One region of the Phormidesmis sp. 146-12 genome, then DNA from elsewhere that is predicted to be linked to it. Evidence: predicted binding sites of a transcription regulator. Region 1 holds the regulator's gene; each other region holds the start of a gene.
The links. Region 1 encodes NtcA, which controls nitrogen genes in cyanobacteria. Its sites were predicted from a motif close to TTTGTANNNNNNNNTACAAA; they were not measured.

Region 1 (5,359 bases):
GCTGCTGAATCTTGGCGGCCCAAAAGTCGCGGATCAACTCGACCCAAAGCTCCAGGTTATAGTCCAATTCAGGCTTTGAGGAACCGCCAAACCCCAGCAGATCGAGAGCAAACACCTGGTAGCCAGCCTCAGCGAGAACGGGAATATTTTTGCGCCAGTGTCCGATTGAGGCCCCAAATCCATGAATTAATACCAAAGGCTGGCCTGTCCCCATAGACACATAGCGAATCTGATGCCCTTGCCATTCCCAAGTTTGTCGCTCAAAAGTTGCTGGAGTCGGAAGTTGCTCTACTGTCACGGTTCGTTTTGTGAAGTTTTCTTAAGACTTCTCCATCATAATATTTCACGTCTAAATTTTCAGCGTCCAGCGCGTTCTGAGTTAAAGCCACCTACTTTCCTGATTTCTTTAGCTCTGATGGCGACTGGAGCGCCTGGTCAAGAACAACGCGAGCGGTCTCGGCTTGAGAACGAGCTTCTCGGTAGCGCATGTTGGTCTGAGCATAGGTTTTGAGAACCTTGAAGCCTTCTTTGAGGCTGTTGATTTCTTCTTCGCTGACTAGCTCATCCGTAAAGAGAATGTCGATTTGTTCGCGAACTTGCAGCGCTTCAGAGCGTGATTCTTGAGCCTTGAGTTTGAGGGTTGCCAGACTGCTAAGAACCTGAACGGCTTGATTGAGGGCATCTTCATCACTGGAAGCGATCGCGCCTTGATCTTTAATTTCGATAAAGTGCTGCGGCCCAAAGCCATCCGTTAGCTCGGTGGGCAGTTTGCCGTCATCCATTAGTTCCATCAGTTGATCCATTGCCTTCTCGCGAGCTTTGGCAGAATCCTTACCAGAGACCGTGAGAATGACTTCGGGACTTTGAGCAAGCGTGTATTGAACCATAAAAAGTAGGAGGTAAGGAGTATGGATGTTCTTTTTTCATCCTTCTACATCCTATATGCTGAGAAGCGATGCGATTTCCTGATTTCCGGCTTTTTGGTTTTTCAGGCTTGACATCTCTATGAGTATCTGCAATAGTAGAACTTGTCCGAATTTTGCGGGTATAGCTCAGTGGTAGAGCGTCACCTTGCCAAGGTGAATGTCGCGCGTTCGAATCGCGTTACCCGCTTTTTAATTAAAAATTTTTTAATCCCAGATTGATGAATTCTCAATGCAAGAGTTGAATGTCTTCGACTAAAAGGCAGCACCCTAAAAGTCTCTAGAGCTTTCGGTAAATTAAGCTCCTTGACGCTGGGTAATACCGCTCTTCAACACGGTCATCGTTCTGAAATCTTCAACTCACAACGTACTTTTTGACAAGCTTATTACTGAATTGATCTTTGAATCGATCTATTGATTAATCTATTGACTTCCAGCCTGATTAAAATGGGTAACAGATCTTAAAAATCTTCAGATGAACGACGAATTTAAGCTCAAACCTTAAGCAATTGTTAGAGACTTAGCTCAATTCCTGCAAAAATTCAACTACCTGGCAGAATAGTGTAGTATCGAGCACAAAAACTGCTTGAAGAGTAAGTTTAAGTGTTCTAAAGTCATCAATCTCTTACAGATCATCTGACAGCTAAGTAAAAACTGTTGCCAGGTCAATCAAGAGAGTTTAGGAGCACGAGTTCGACAAGGAACATGGTAGTGACCAAAGAGCGACCACTTGCAGCATTATTTCGCCAGATTGGGGGCGGTGCCTTTCCACCTGTCGTTGAGACGTTTGAGCGAGGCAAAACGATCTTCTTTCCAGGCGACCCCGCAGAACGAGTTTATTTTTTAGTCAAAGGTGCCGTCAAGCTTTCGAGAGTCTATGAGGCGGGTGAGGAGATTACGGTTGCCTTACTGCGAGAAAACAGCGTGTTTGGGGTGCTGTCATTGATCACCGGGCAACGCGCCGATCGCTTTTATCATGCGGTTGCATTCACATCAGTTGAGTTGCTGTCTGTTCAAATTGAGCAGGTTGAAAAAGCACTCAAAGACAACCCTGAACTCTGTCTGCTGATGCTGCGAGGGCTGTCGTCTCGAATTCTACAAACCGAAATGATGATCGAAACGTTGGCGCATCGAGATATGGGGTCGCGTCTGGTGAGTTTCTTGCTGATTCTCTGTCGCGATTTTGGACTGCCCAGTCAAGAAGGGATCACGATCGACCTCAAGCTGTCTCATCAAGCCATTGCAGAAGCGATCGGCTCAACGCGGGTGACCGTGACTCGTCTGCTGGGAGACTTGCGACAGGACAAAATGATCTCTATTCACAAAAAGAAGATCACCGTCCACAATCCAGTCACCTTGAGTCAGCAGTTTACCTGATCGCTAGCCAGTCGGCGAAGCCTGAAGGCGTACAAATTTCAGGCTTCACACCTCGCCTATTACCAATCGTCTTCTCTAAATAGAAATTGACCTTCTGAATTGAGGTAGGGTGACTTCCAGCGGGTCAATTCTTTATCAGGGCAGATGTCTAGTCCTTCTCCCACGCCGTAGGGGTGCATTCCGCAGACTAGCACGTTGCCGTTGTAGGCTTGCCCATGATAGTGACGACAGCCGACACAGATGGGGTGTTGGTTGAGCAGCGGTTCTACAGTTTGCATCATCGGTTGGGCAGCTTCTCCGACCATGCCTTCAAACCCAAAATAGGCTTCTAAAACGGGGTTGACTAGCTCATTAATGTATTGGTCAATCTCATCTGTAAAGGTATTTTGTGCCTGTGCCGAAAGCTCGTCAGAAAGCTCTACAAACACGTTGACCACTTCTGTCACTTCTCTCGACACTTCAACAAAGAAGCCTTCGATGTGATCCGCGATCGTTTCTAACAGTTCAGAAAAATCTTTTTGCCACTCTTCCATAAGGTTCTCACCGGGGTTGCGTTCCAAAAGGGATGGATGATTGAGCGTTGATTCCCTTGTGTGAGGCTGCGCTAGATGGCTAAAGATTCCTACCATCAAAGGGTTCTATCCAAGGGAATAGCTTCGCTATCATAGCGCAAACTTTTATGGTTCAATCCGGTCAAAAAGAAGGCGATCGCTTTCTGATTTTGCGATTCTCACTAGCCCAAACGCATTGAGAAGATTCAGTGATTTCAGAAGATTTGCAAAAGACTATAAATCAAAAAGTTTCTTCATATGTTCACAACAATTATGCAACAGATTACGCGACAGAAATGCTGCTATCGCTAGAGGCATTGAGTTAGCTCTCTTGATTAGACTGAGCCTGATTCTAAATTGGGAGACGCTCGTTGTGAACAATTCGATCGTGATGATTTTACTCTTGGGGCTGCTGCTGATGATGCTGATTGCTCCTTTTTCAGCGCTATCTCTGGTGATGCTGGTAGTGTTGGTTTCAGCGATCGGCTGGACAGGTTGGCAGCTAATCCGGACGTTGGTCAAAGGAGACGCTTAACTCAAAACAAAAAGCAGGGATCAATGGGTTTTCTGTGGCTTTAAAGTATGAATAGGTCGAGAGTCTCGATCGCCTGATGCTTTTGTTAGATGACATCTGCAAAATTTTCTTGCAATTAGGGGACGGCTCAAGATCTAAAATGCTTTTTCTACCTACCCGTTATTTTGAGCTAAACCCATGAAGTCTTACCTGGCTGCTGCAATTCAAATGAACAGTCTGCCCGATTTACACAAGAATCTGGCGCAGGCAGAAGAACTAATCGATCTCGCGGTGCGTCGAGGAGCGGAACTGGTTGGGTTGCCAGAAAACTTTTCTTTTTTGGGAGACGAGCAGGCAAAACTAGCCCAGTCTGAGGAAATTGCTCAAGAGAGCGAAAAGTTTCTCAAAACAATGGCGCAGCGTTTTCAAGTCACGATTTTGGGCGGCGGTTACCCTGTCCCGGTTGGCAACGGTAAAGTCTACAACACCGCTTTGCTGGTCGCCCCCAATGGTCAGGAAATCGCTCGCTATGAAAAAGTACATCTTTTTGATGTCAATTTGCCCGACGGCAACACGTATCGCGAGTCGTCGATGGTCGTTGCTGGCTTGAGAATGCCGCCCGTCTACCCGACCAAAGAGCTAGGCAACCTGGGGCTGTCAGTCTGCTATGACGTGCGATTTCCAGAAATATATCGTCAACTATCACAGATGGGAGCAGAGGTGTTGTTTGTCCCCGCAGCGTTTACGGCACACACGGGCAAAGATCACTGGCAGGTTTTGCTACAGGCGAGAGCGATCGAGAATACCTGTTATGTGATTGCCCCCGCTCAAACCGGACGACACAATACGCTGCGTCAATCCCACGGTCACGCCATGATTGTTGACCCCTGGGGCGTGATTTTGGCAGATGCAGGCGACACACCAGGAGTAGCGATCGCGGCGATCGAACCCGCCCGTCTCGAACAAGTCCGCCGCCAAATGCCCTCTCTCCAACACCGAGTCTTTGTCTAGAGCGATGAAGGCTTTTGACTGAGTTCTGACTGAGTTTTGAATTTCTCGCTCACTCCTCACTCCTCACCCCTCACTCCCCACTCCCCACTCCACAATGTAAAGAAGCTTGTACCATTGGAAGGGACGATTTTGAGTGAACCATGATCGATCCCTTCGCCTGGATAACGGCTTCTATTTACGATTCTGTTTTTGTCATCCCTCCGATTTTGGCGACTGCCGCCGAGACTGAAAATCCTTCTCTCGTGCTGGCAGGCGTGCTGTTGAGTTTGGTCGCTGTCTATCTAGCCAGCAAACTTGGGGGAGAAATTTGCGCCCGCATTGATCTGCCTCCGGTGTTGGGAGAGTTGGTCGGAGGAGTCGCGATCGGGGTTTCTGCCCTCCATCTTTTAGTGTTTTCAACCGGAGGAAGCGACGCGAGTGGATCTCTGATCATGCAAATGCTTCAGATGTCGGCTCACGTCAGTCCTGCTGAGTTAAATGCTACCTTTGCTGCCCAGAGTGAAGTAATTTCGGTGTTGGCAGAGATTGGCGTTGTGATTTTGCTGTTTGAGATTGGGCTAGAGTCAGATCTCAAAGAATTGCTGAGAGTGGGCCCACAGGCGGCGATCGTGGCCTGCGTTGGGGTGGCGCTGCCGTTTGCAATGGGGACAGCGGGATTGATGACGATTTTTGCGGTTCCAGCAGTTCCAGCGATTTTTGCGGGGGCGGCTCTGACGGCGACCAGCATTGGCATTACAGCGAGAGTCTTGTCTGAGCTTCAGCGGCTCAGTTCTAAAGAAGGTCAAATCATTGTTGGGGCGGCTGTCTTAGACGATGTGCTGGGGATTATTGTGCTGGCGGTGGTTGCAGGATTAGCTAAAACAGGCGAAGTGCAGGTAGGCAACATTGTCTATCTGATCATCAGTGCAGCAGTCTTTTTGGTCGGGAGTCTCTGGCTGGGACTGTTGCTCAATCCGTTTTTGATCTCGCTGATTAACGAATTG
Region 2 (5,359 bases), on a different contig from region 1:
GAACCTTTGTCGGAGCCTGGGGTTTGGCGCAAGCCCTGTCGCAAGCATCGGCCACCGTCACCGGAGGCGCACTCCTCGATTTAGGACGAAAACTCTTCCAGCAGCCGTTTCCAGCCTTTAGCGTCGTGTTTGCTTGCGAAGCGTTGGGGATGCTTTTAGCCGTGACGCTCCTTCGACAAGTCAACGTGCAAGAATTCCGCAGCAGTTCTCGTAAAGCGATCGCCGCCGTCCTCCACCACGAACTAGACTAATGGACTTTTGGTCACAGGTTCTCGACTTTTCTGAAACGACCACGCATTCCGTCGGGACACAGCTTCTCAAAGATTTCGGGCAGGTGCAAGCGTCTGAAAAGTCGGACGGAAGTTTGGTAACCCAGTCAGACCAATGGGCGGATCAGGTCTTGCGGGATGCGATCGCTCACACCTTCCCCACTCACGGCGTTTTGAGCGAAGAAGTGGAGCATGTTTTCCCGCATACAGACTGGTGCTGGGTGATCGATCCGCTCGATGGCACGACCAATTTTGCCAGAGGATTGCCGCTTTGGGGAGTGTCGATCGGACTGCTTTACCAAGGCATTCCCGTCTTTGGCTATGTGCATTTTCCGCCGTTGAGACAGTCCTTTCATGGCTTTTGGCAGGGTGACTCTGGGTTAGAAATGCTAACGGGCGCGTTTCTCAACGGCAAACCGATTCACGCCAGTCAAGATGCTTTAACTAGCAACCATTTCTTTAACCTGTGCGCTCGAAGTGTTTCGGTTCTCAAACAGCCCTTTCCTGCCAAAATTCGCATGTTGGGTGTAGCAACCTATAATCTGCTGACCGTAGCAGCGGGAGCAACGTTGGGCGGAGTCGAAGCCACTCCAAAAATTTGGGATATTGCGGCAGTTTGGGCGATCGTTCAGGCCGCAGGCGCAATCTGGCACCCTTTAGAATCTGAACCTATTTTTCCATTAACCGTGGGACAAAATTATCGGCAGCGATCGTTTCCTACATTAGTCGTCAGCCGATCTGATTTATTGCCTGTGTTTGAACCGTTGGTTAAGTCGATCTCTTCGAGTTACCCGCAAGGGGTCGCTTCGAGTTACCCGCAGGGGCCGGCGCGAAGGTGACTCCTCAATAACCAAATCGACTGCGAGTTTTCTTTGAGCTTTGATGCAACTTGTCGATAATTGCTTTGACGTAAGGCTTGTCGAGTTCGGGGCTGCCTGCTGCGATCGTGTCAAACACCCCAATCTCTGCTCGCAAAAACTTACCAATCACAATCTGCACATTTCTAATCTCAGCCCATCGCTCTTGAGGTAAAGAACTGTCCCGATGCTGCTCTAGCAAATCGATCAAGTAATGATGATAACCCCAGACGATTTTGGCGGTCGATCGCGTTAGAAAAATTGCATGATCAGAAAGCCAACTGTCATACTGCTTCTGAAATTCAATTAGCTGTTGATTGTTTGGAGCGCCATACTCAATCACATTGTTTAGATCATTCAAGGCTTTAAAGAGAATAGGATATCCTTCTAGTCGTTTGTCAAACAAAGAAGTTGTATATTTCTGCTCTAATTGTCTACTTAGCTTACGAAATTCTGTCCGTGCTTGATAGAGGGCGACAAAGAAAGAAGCCAATACTGTAATTAGCCCTGATACGATCGGTATCCACAATTCTGGCTTCATAGTCTTGTATAGATCTAATTGCAACTTCATCGGACGATATTAACAAAACGCGAATTCGATAAAGTTTTTTTGCTTCGTTGTTCACGTCTTCTGCCCCCCAACCCCCCAATTCTGGGGAGCTTTAGAGCAAGATTTTCAAATCAAAGTCCCTCACTTGTGGGGAATTGAGGGGGCTGCCCAAATTGACGACCGCAGCAAAAGATTCCGTCGAATTCGCGTTAACAAAGCATTACTACTGAATTTGCACTGAAATACGATCTCTTCGAGTTACCCGCAAGGGGTCGCTTCGAGTTACCCGCAAGGGGTCGCCCCAGTTCAGTCCCAGTTGCCTTTGAGCATTTCCTTGGTTGGTGGCGATTTCGATCCAGTTGTGACTGCCAATTAATGCCAAAACTTCTCCAGGTTCACTGTCTGCATAGGTCGTTTTGCTTGGATAAGTTATATGAGCGATCGTCACGCTCCAGTCCCTTCCCTCCACTTCTGTCCCCGGAATATTCGTAATCAGATTGCCAAAATGGTCGATCGCTTGAATCGATCCTTCAATTGTGTGATCTGTCCGAATGGGATTAGCAATGGGAAACTGCACGATCGTATCCAACTCGATCGCTCGTCCCAATTCCCTCAACGGTACGCCACTCGCCAAATGTGCGCCAACCGGGGCAAAAATATCGCGTCCGTGAAAAGTCTGACTCGGAGCCAAAACGCGCCAATAATTGGGATTTGTCAACTCAACGGCGGCGACCCCTTGCGGGTAACTCGAAGAGATCGCTTTCCAGTGGCTCAACACGCCACTCACCAACCCATTGTCAGGACTGACCAAAAAACCAGACCCAAGCTGAACGGCGATCGCTCGTCTCGCACTGCCCACCCCCGGATCAACGACAGCTACATGCACCGTTCCATCAGGGAAGTAAGGATAGGCATTCATGAGTTGAAATCGCGCCATCGCTACGGATTGAGGCGGAATCTGATGGGTAATATCGATCACTTGTAGATGAGGATTGACGTGAGCGATCGTCCCTTTCATCACCGCTACATACGCATCACTCAGTCCAAAATCAGTTAGAAGGGTCAGGATCATTTATCAGTAGGTTCAGTAATATTTATGTTTTTAATGTTAACTTTGGTAGCATAAGCTACGGATTATTCTACTAGCTGCTACCATTAGAGTAAGCGAAAGCTAACAGGTGACACTCTAGGAACGTTTAACATGAACAGAAATCGTAATCAAAACGCCGCGCAAACTGCCAGCGTCCATCGTGAAAACCTTCAGAAAAACCTGCAACGCCGCATCGAAGCTGCCAGAGCCAGCGGTGACACCAACCTTCTTCGACTGCTAGAAGCAGAAGCCAGCTATCTCAAGTAGTGCTTCAATCATCATTCAATTCTGCTCCTATTTAGGATTCACGCAGAGGTACAGGCTAAAAGGTTTGTGCCTCTTTTATTTTGGGCTTTTTTGATCTTCTGTTGATCTTCTGCTTTGATCAAGTTACAGCAGTTCTCTGGTGAGTCAGGACGGTTGAGTAGAGGACGCTTGTATACTGAATTCTAAGTTTTGTGGAGGGGTTCTCAGAATTCCTTTCTCTATTTAATTTTCTAAAAAAACTTTAGAGCACACGGAGACACTCAATGAAAGTCGTAATTACAGGGGCAACGGGATTTGTGGGCAGTCGTTTGGTAGAGCGGCTTTTGGCTGAAGGGCATCAGGTCGTTGTGTTGACGCGCAATCCTGCTAAGGCTGCTTTTCCTCAGTCGTCGAGTCTCGAAATCGTTGCCTACAGTCCAACTGAGTCGGGCGATTGGCAAAATGTCTTTTACGGCTGCGATGGTGTAGTTAATCTGGCAGGAGAAGCGATCGCCGAATCCCGCTGGACACCCGAACGCAAACAAGCGCTGATCGACAGTCGCAAAATCACTACCCAAAAGATCGTCGAAGCCATTGCCAAAGTCGATCACAAGCCTTCTGTCTTGGTGAATGCATCAGCGATCGGCTTCTACGGCACCAGTGAAACGGCCACCTTTGACGAAACAAGTTCTGCGGGAGACGATTTCTTAGCGGAGATCTGCCAAATCTGGGAAGCCGAAGCCAGCAAGGTTAAGGAAATTGGAACTCGATTGGTCATTCTGCGATTGGGCGTTGTGTTGGGAGATGGAGGCGCGTTAGGTAAGATGTTACCAGCCTTTAAGTTGTTTGCGGGTGGCCCGATCGGCAGTGGTAAGCAGTGGTTTTCGTGGATTCACCGAGACGATGTAGTGAGTTTGATTGTGCGGGCACTGACGCGATCGGACATGGAAGGCACTTTTAACGCAACGGCTCCCAATCCCGTCCGTATGGTTGACCTGACGAATACGATCGGTGAAGTGATGAATCGTCCTTCCTGGCTGCCTGTCCCTGGTTTTGCATTAGAGGCGATGTTAGGAGACGGCGCAAAAGTGGTGCTAGAAGGTCAGGAAGTCTTGCCCAAACGAACCCTATCCAGCGGATTTGAATATCAATATCCAACCCTCAAGCCAGCACTAGAAGCCATTCTAAAATAAAGTTTTGAGTGGTTCCTTTACTCAACAAGTCCTGGAGAATTGCCAATGACCATCGCAACTTATAAATGGACAATCGATCGCTATCACCAGGCGATCGAGGCTGGCATATTTGATGATCAGCCTATTGAATTATTGAATGGAGAATTGATAGAGATGTCCCCCGAAGGAGTTCCCCACGCTGGCTTGAGCGACAGTTCATCAAGGTATTTGCAAAGGCTACTAGGGGAACGAGCGATCGTGCGTGTAGGGCACCCAATCACGTTGCCTAATTGTTCTGAGCCTGAGCCAGATTTAGCGATCGTTCAACCTCTAGAGCAGGTCTACAAAACTGAGCATCATCCCTACCCAGAGAACATCTTCTGGGTAATTGAATATGCAAACTCTAGCTTACAGAAAGATACAGACATCAAGCGTAGAACTTATGCGGCGGCGGGAATTTGTGAATACTGGGTGATTAATCTTAGAACAATGGGGTTGATCATCTATCGAGATCCCATTAACGGGGATTATCAATCTGAAGTCACGCTGACCAGTGGAACCATTCATCCATTATCTTTTCCAGAGGTTGCGATCGAGGTGATGAGATTAATTCATTGATCACTAAATTGGCTCAGACTATTAATTGACAAAGGATTGGCCAAAACGGAGCGAAGTCACCACCGCCTCAATCACTGCAAAAAGTACTTGACTTTTACAGAGAAATTCTTGTACGCTCTCTGGTTAAGTTGCCTTGCGTGAAGTGTTCGGCAATCGGATACCCAAAAATTCTAGCCGTCGCCGCTCAAAGCTGATTCCACCCAGCAATGAACGGCTGACCCCCAAGCTGACTGAGACCCAGCGTGGAGGCTAATGGAGAATCATAGCATTCCTCCTAGTCATCCTGCTTTGTCCTGCTTGTGGGATGGCTAGGTTTTTGGGCCTTCCTGCATCCCAAAATTTAGGAGAACCCCCAAATGTCTGACAATCTGCGTGATTTTCTGTCTGACGACGAGCCGCCCACCGACTACGAAAAGCTGAAAATTTTGATCATTGGCTTTCCAGCAGGGGTTACCGAAACGATTCACACGCTATACAGCCTTGGGTTTGCCGAAGTGAATGATTGGAGTCCCCTATTACCCGCGCCTAAACCAGGAGAAGTGATGAGCATTTTGAGG
Region 3 (5,359 bases), on a different contig from region 1:
ATCTTTAGTGAGGTTCCCCATTGTTTTAGCACGTCTCGAAGCGATTTGAATTTTGAGTTTCGCGCCTGGCCCTGATGGTGGGCAAAGTTCTGCACAGCCTTCTCGATTTTTTCTCAAGTCGGTTTAGCAACGTGTGGCAACCCCCAGCCGAGCTTGTCACGCAGCGCATGAAAAAATTCTGGCGGACGCAGACGCACAAATCGAGCCGGATAGTCTGATCGCTCCACCCGCACACAATCATCCGACAACACATAACAACCCGCATTACCGTCCGCCGTCAGCACCAACCGATTGGGAGTCGCCGGAAAAATCGTCACAGGCTCGCTATTGGCAAACACCAGCGCGCGAGATGCCAGAGAGTGTGGGCAAATCGGCACCAAAATCAGTACAGGAACCCCCGGCTTTACGACTGGGCCACCCGCCGAAAGCGAATAGGCAGTCGATCCGGTCGGAGTCGCCAAAATCAGCCCATCGGCAGCAATGTCAACCGGGGTATGTCGCCCGATCGCCACTTCAAAATGACACATACTGGTCAGCGGTTCTCGATGCAGCACGACTTCGTTCAAACAAAGCGCTTCCCAAAGTGAGACCTCATCTCGGAGAATTTGCACTTTGAGCATGGTGCGTTCCTCGATCTCGTAGTCGCCAGAGAGCACCGCCTCGATCGCTTCTGACATCTTATCAAGCAAAATCTCAGTGAGAAACCCCATGTGTCCTGTGTTGACGGCCAATAGCGGAATGCCACTTGGTGCGACTTGACGAAATGCCGAGAGAACGGTTCCGTCGCCGCCCAGCACGATCGCGAAGCTCATTTCTGGATCAAACCCTGGCGGTGAAATGGTGTCGATCGGCGTATGACAGACTGGACTCGAAGGATTGGAATAGCCCAAAATTCCCCCACTTCCGGTGGCCACAATAACTTCCCACCCGCGCAAATTTAGCTTGTCTTTTAGTGCAGCCGCAGCTTGACAAGCGATGGGTTTGTCGTCGTTGTAAATGATGCCAGCCTTGGGCACAAAAAAAGTCCGTATCTAATTAATCGGGTATTTCGGAATATAACATTCCAGTTCAGCAATCTGTTCTGGACAATGAGCTTTGAATTAGAGACAACTCAAAAACTCATTGCTCAAACCTTAAAACTTTGGATAAGTTCTCCCGTCTTTGGCGACTTTCTTTTTCTTATTTTTCGCTTTTTCCTGGGCGTATTCCACTTCCTTCAGCTTTTTGAGGATGCGTCCAAAATAGTCCTGCATGTAGGCTTCCAGAGTCGTCATTTCTGACTGCTCCAGCCCAAAGGTTTTGTAGACATCCCCCATTGAGGCATCGAGGGCCTTTCCGGTGGCCACGACTTCGGTAAAGGCAAGTCGATCGGCAATATTCCAAGTCCATTGAAAGAATCGCGCAAATCGACGAATGGCCCGCAGCAAGCCGATCGGCATCGTGGAGACTCTCGCTTCTTTACCAGACAACCGTTCGCACAGCCGAATGATTTCATAAGCGCCCCAAGCACGAGCGCCCACAACGGGAAAAGATTTTTGCTCAGTCTCAGGCACTTTGAGCGCTTGAACGGCAAATTTGGCGACATCTTGCGTATCCATATAAGCGATCGGCGACGTGTCTCCCATCACCCAGACTGCTTGACTTTCGAGAATCGGGATGGCGTATTGACCAATCAAACCCTGCAAAAAGCCACAAGGTCGCAAAATCGTGTAGTTTAGCCCTGACTCAATCAGAAGTTTTTCTGTACAAGCTTTAATATCCATCAACGGTACGTCCGGAAATTTTTCCGCGTCCAGGATGGAGAAGAAAATGTAGCGATCGATGTCTGCGGTCTTGGCAGCTTGAATCAAGTTGACCTTACCGTCCCAATCCACCTGTCTGATGCTGAGAGAGTCAGTAGCTCGTGCGGTAGCAGCATCGACGATCGCACTTACGCCCTCCAAGGCCGCGGGTAGGGTATCAGGCTTACACAGATCACCCGTGACTAACTCCGCGCCCCATTCCTTTAAGAAAGCCGCTTTTTTGAGACTGCGAACGAGACAGCGCACTTCGTAACCCTCATCTAGAGCGCGACGAGTCACCTGTCTTCCCAAGGTACCAGTGGCACCCACAATTAATAAGGTCATGAGGAGTTCGTGACGAATTGTTAACTTTTTGTCAAATCTTATCAGAAATTATCGTCAAAATTGGTTTTTTCCCAAAGCAGATTAGATTCTCAGGTAAGTGTTTACAATCCTACCCGATCTATTGCAGGGTCACTCGCTGAATCCAAAGCCGCTGAGTCCAAAGCCGCTCTGCTCTAAGTTGTTTCGAGGTCAATTACGCTACCCTGGTATAGGACTAAGTTGTTGAGCGATTTGGGTTGAATGTTATGTCGAATCTCAACTCCCTTTCGATGGGTGCGCCTGACAAAGACCAACCAAAGGCGACAGAAAGGTTGAATTGTGAAGTCCAGCACCCGGTAGATCTGAGCCATGTTCGCCAACTCAATCGCAGCATTGTCAGTGTCGAAAAAGCCCAGCGAATGGCAGAGTTTTTTGCGCTGTTGGGAGATGCCAATCGGTTGAGAATTCTCTCAGCGCTGGCAACTCATGAGCTTTGCGTGTGTGATCTGGCAACGGCTGTCAAAATGAGTGAGTCTGCCGTGTCTCACCAACTTCGGGCCTTGCGATCGATGCGTCTGGTCGGCTACCGCAAGCAAGGGCGCAACGTTTTTTACTACCTCAAAGACAGCCATGTGTTTAATCTGTATCGAGAAGTCGCCGAGCATTTAGATGAAGAAGACTGAAGGCTAGAATGTCCAGATTCTTCAGTCCCCTATTAGCTACTCTTCGCCGCCTTGAATTTTGAGCAGTAAAAAGCCCAGGCTCAGACCGACTAAAATTAGCGTAAACGCGAAGAAAGCCGTTGTAAAAATTTCTCCAGCCATGAATTCAATTCTCCTAAATTGATGGGGACGGGACGATTGTTACCGGGAAGACTTTACTCTCGTCAAATGAGTATGTTTACCTAGTAATATCTAAATCCCTACAAAAGTATTGTAAACCAGTTGAGTAGTGCCTTCTCAGGAATAAAGGTCGTCTTTGCGCCACGCTGTCGAAGGTGAGAATAGACATTTTCCTGGGGCTTGTTTTTTAGTTTCTAATTTTTTATGGTTCTGAAACGCTCTCGTCTGGTAATCCCGGTTGGCGACCCTGCTGGAATTGGTGCTGAAGTTGTGTTAAAGGCGCTGTCCGACGATACGGTTGCCCAAAAAGCGTCTGTCACGATCGTGGGCACCCGGTCTCAACTTCAAAAAACCTACGATCGCCTTCATTCTGTTTGTTTGCTGGCGCATCCTGATCGCTTAAATGTGTTGGAGGTGCCGCTAACAGCAGAATTAGAGTCGCAAATTATCCCAGGCGAGGGTAACGCGGCCAGTGGCGAAGCGAGCTTTCAATATTTAGAAACGGCGATCACTCAAACCTTGGCAGGCAACTTTGAGGGAATTGTCACCGCGCCGATCGCCAAATCTGCCTGGAAAGCGGCCGGACACTTTTACCCAGGGCAAACCGAACTGCTGGCAGAGCGGGCAGGCGTGACTCGATTTGGCATGTTGTTTGTCGCTCGATCGCCTCACACTGGTTGGACGTTGAGAACCCTGTTAGCGACGACTCACATTCCTCTACGCCAGGTGGCCGACGCACTGACTCCAGACTTGTTGACCCTCAAACTAGAATTGCTGATCGACTGCTTGCAGCGAGATTTTGGCCTCAACCGTCCAAAGATCGCGATCGCGGGCCTAAATCCGCACAGTGGAGAACAGGGACAACTCGGTCGCGAAGAACAGGATTGGATGGTAACGTGGTTAGAAGAAATGTGTGTTCGCTTTCCCAACACTCAGCTAGATGGCTTAATTCCGCCGGATACGCTCTGGGTGAAGCCGGGACAATGTTGGTATGGCAGTCAGGGAATGGCTCACGATGGCTACTTGGCGCTCTACCATGACCAGGGTTTGATTCCGGTGAAGCTGATGGCATTTGATCGAGCCGTAAATACGTCGATCGGGCTGCCCTTTATTCGGACTTCTCCTGACCACGGAACGGCCTTCGACATCGCAGGGCGAGGAGTTGCAGAGGCGACTAGTTTGAAAGCGGCGATCGATCTAGCGATCGAACTATCAGAACATCAACTTGCGGCCTCATCGGTTTGCTAGACAAACTTGCACTATTACAAACTTTTACAATGTGATCCAGACCACAAACCTGACTCACTTTGAATTTTGGGGCGAACCAGGAATGGAAACAATGTCAAGCCTTGCTGACAAAAGCAACACTTCTTAATATAATTCCTAAAGAAGTAGCCTGAAAATAGAAAACATTCAGTATATCTGACTACAAAGCTGTTTTCTTCGAGGCACGAACAAAATGCTTTTTGCAAAATCTTTTAATTCTTAACGCGCACAATTTTAAGGACTCCCAGGAGGGTGACATGATTCAGACAATCCAATACTCCCTGACCATGATTCAAGACGAAGTACGTCAACTGGTCGAAAAGGGAGTGGTGAATCGTCAGCAACCGATTTATACACTCTGCAAGCATATTCCTGCCCGCGAATGGGTCTGCATTGAGTGTGAGCTAGAAAAGTGTGATTTTTTGCTGCGCGATCGCATTGGTGACTTGATGGGCAGCGAGCTTTGGGATAACGATTAAACGGGCTGTGTGGGGAAGTTTTCAGTTCTGAGTTTTGCAGCCACATCGATCCAAAGCTCTGAAACAGGCTCAAAGCTTGCCCACAAACACTCGCTCTGCTGGCCCGGTCATGTAGAGGCGGTCATTGACTGCCCATTCGATGTCTAAGCATCCACCGGGCAGTTCGATTGTTACTCGGCGATCGCAGCGTTTGTTAAGCACTCCAGCAACCAGGGACGCACAAGCACCTGTGCCACAGGCCAGCGTGATTCCAGCGCCTCTTTCCCACACGCGCATCTTAAGATAGTCCGATCGCACCACTTTAATAAATTCAGTGTTTGTCCGTTGTGGAAACGCTGGATGATGCTCAAATTTTGGGCCAATTTGCTCTAAAGGAATTTCTGCTACATCGTCTACAAAAGTGATGCAGTGCGGATTGCCCATGCTCACACAGGTAATGCGCCAAGTTTGACCTGCGACTTCTAAGGGTTGATCGATTGCAGTTTGGTCAGGGGCGACGATCGTGGTGGGAATTTCCGCGGCCAAAAGATGAGGCACTCCCATATCCACGGTCACTTGACCGTTGGCTTCTAGCTTGGGTGTCATCACGCCTGCCAGCGTCTGAATGCGATATTCTGCGCGGGCGGTTCCGTGATCTGAGGTTTCCAAATCTGCTAAAAATCGGCCC

Region 2: a site for NtcA is predicted at 2,791-2,810, ahead of ACKFKF_RS10260 (SAM hydrolase/SAM-dependent halogenase family protein). Genes of this name have one in related genera too.
Region 3: a site for NtcA is predicted at 4,361-4,380, ahead of ACKFKF_RS02705 (DUF4327 family protein). Genes of this name have one in related genera too.

What each region holds. Positions count from the first base shown of each region.
Region 1 is NZ_JBJPHS010000112.1:4,197-9,555, reverse strand. It holds gene ACKFKF_RS29000 (alpha/beta fold hydrolase) at 1-298, opposite strand, end outside; gene ACKFKF_RS28995 (hypothetical protein) at 390-887, opposite strand; tRNA gene ACKFKF_RS28990 (tRNA-Gly) at 1,042-1,113, shown strand; gene ntcA (global nitrogen regulator NtcA) at 1,629-2,300, shown strand; gene ACKFKF_RS28980 (hypothetical protein) at 2,360-2,833, opposite strand; gene ACKFKF_RS28975 (hypothetical protein) at 3,225-3,386, shown strand; gene ACKFKF_RS28970 (carbon-nitrogen hydrolase family protein) at 3,564-4,376, shown strand; gene ACKFKF_RS28965 (cation:proton antiporter) at 4,517-5,359, shown strand, end outside.
Region 2 is NZ_JBJPHS010000017.1:74,424-79,782, forward strand. It holds gene ACKFKF_RS10245 (BCD family MFS transporter) at 1-251, shown strand, start outside; gene ACKFKF_RS10250 (inositol monophosphatase family protein) at 251-1,108, shown strand; gene ACKFKF_RS10255 (hypothetical protein) at 1,113-1,667, opposite strand; gene ACKFKF_RS10260 (SAM hydrolase/SAM-dependent halogenase family protein) at 1,900-2,748, opposite strand; gene pirA (arginine synthesis PII-interacting regulator PirA) at 2,878-3,033, shown strand; gene thyD (thylakoid membrane protein ThyD) at 3,297-4,205, shown strand; gene ACKFKF_RS10275 (Uma2 family endonuclease) at 4,251-4,802, shown strand; gene ACKFKF_RS10280 (hypothetical protein) at 5,159-5,359, shown strand, end outside.
Region 3 is NZ_JBJPHS010000003.1:147,745-153,103, forward strand. It holds gene ACKFKF_RS02680 (NAD(+) kinase) at 114-1,016, opposite strand; gene ACKFKF_RS02685 (SDR family oxidoreductase) at 1,134-2,126, opposite strand; gene ACKFKF_RS02690 (ArsR/SmtB family transcription factor) at 2,372-2,788, shown strand; gene petM (cytochrome b6-f complex subunit PetM) at 2,825-2,929, opposite strand; gene pdxA (4-hydroxythreonine-4-phosphate dehydrogenase PdxA) at 3,152-4,195, shown strand; gene ACKFKF_RS02705 (DUF4327 family protein) at 4,471-4,692, shown strand; gene dapF (diaminopimelate epimerase) at 4,762-5,359, opposite strand, start outside.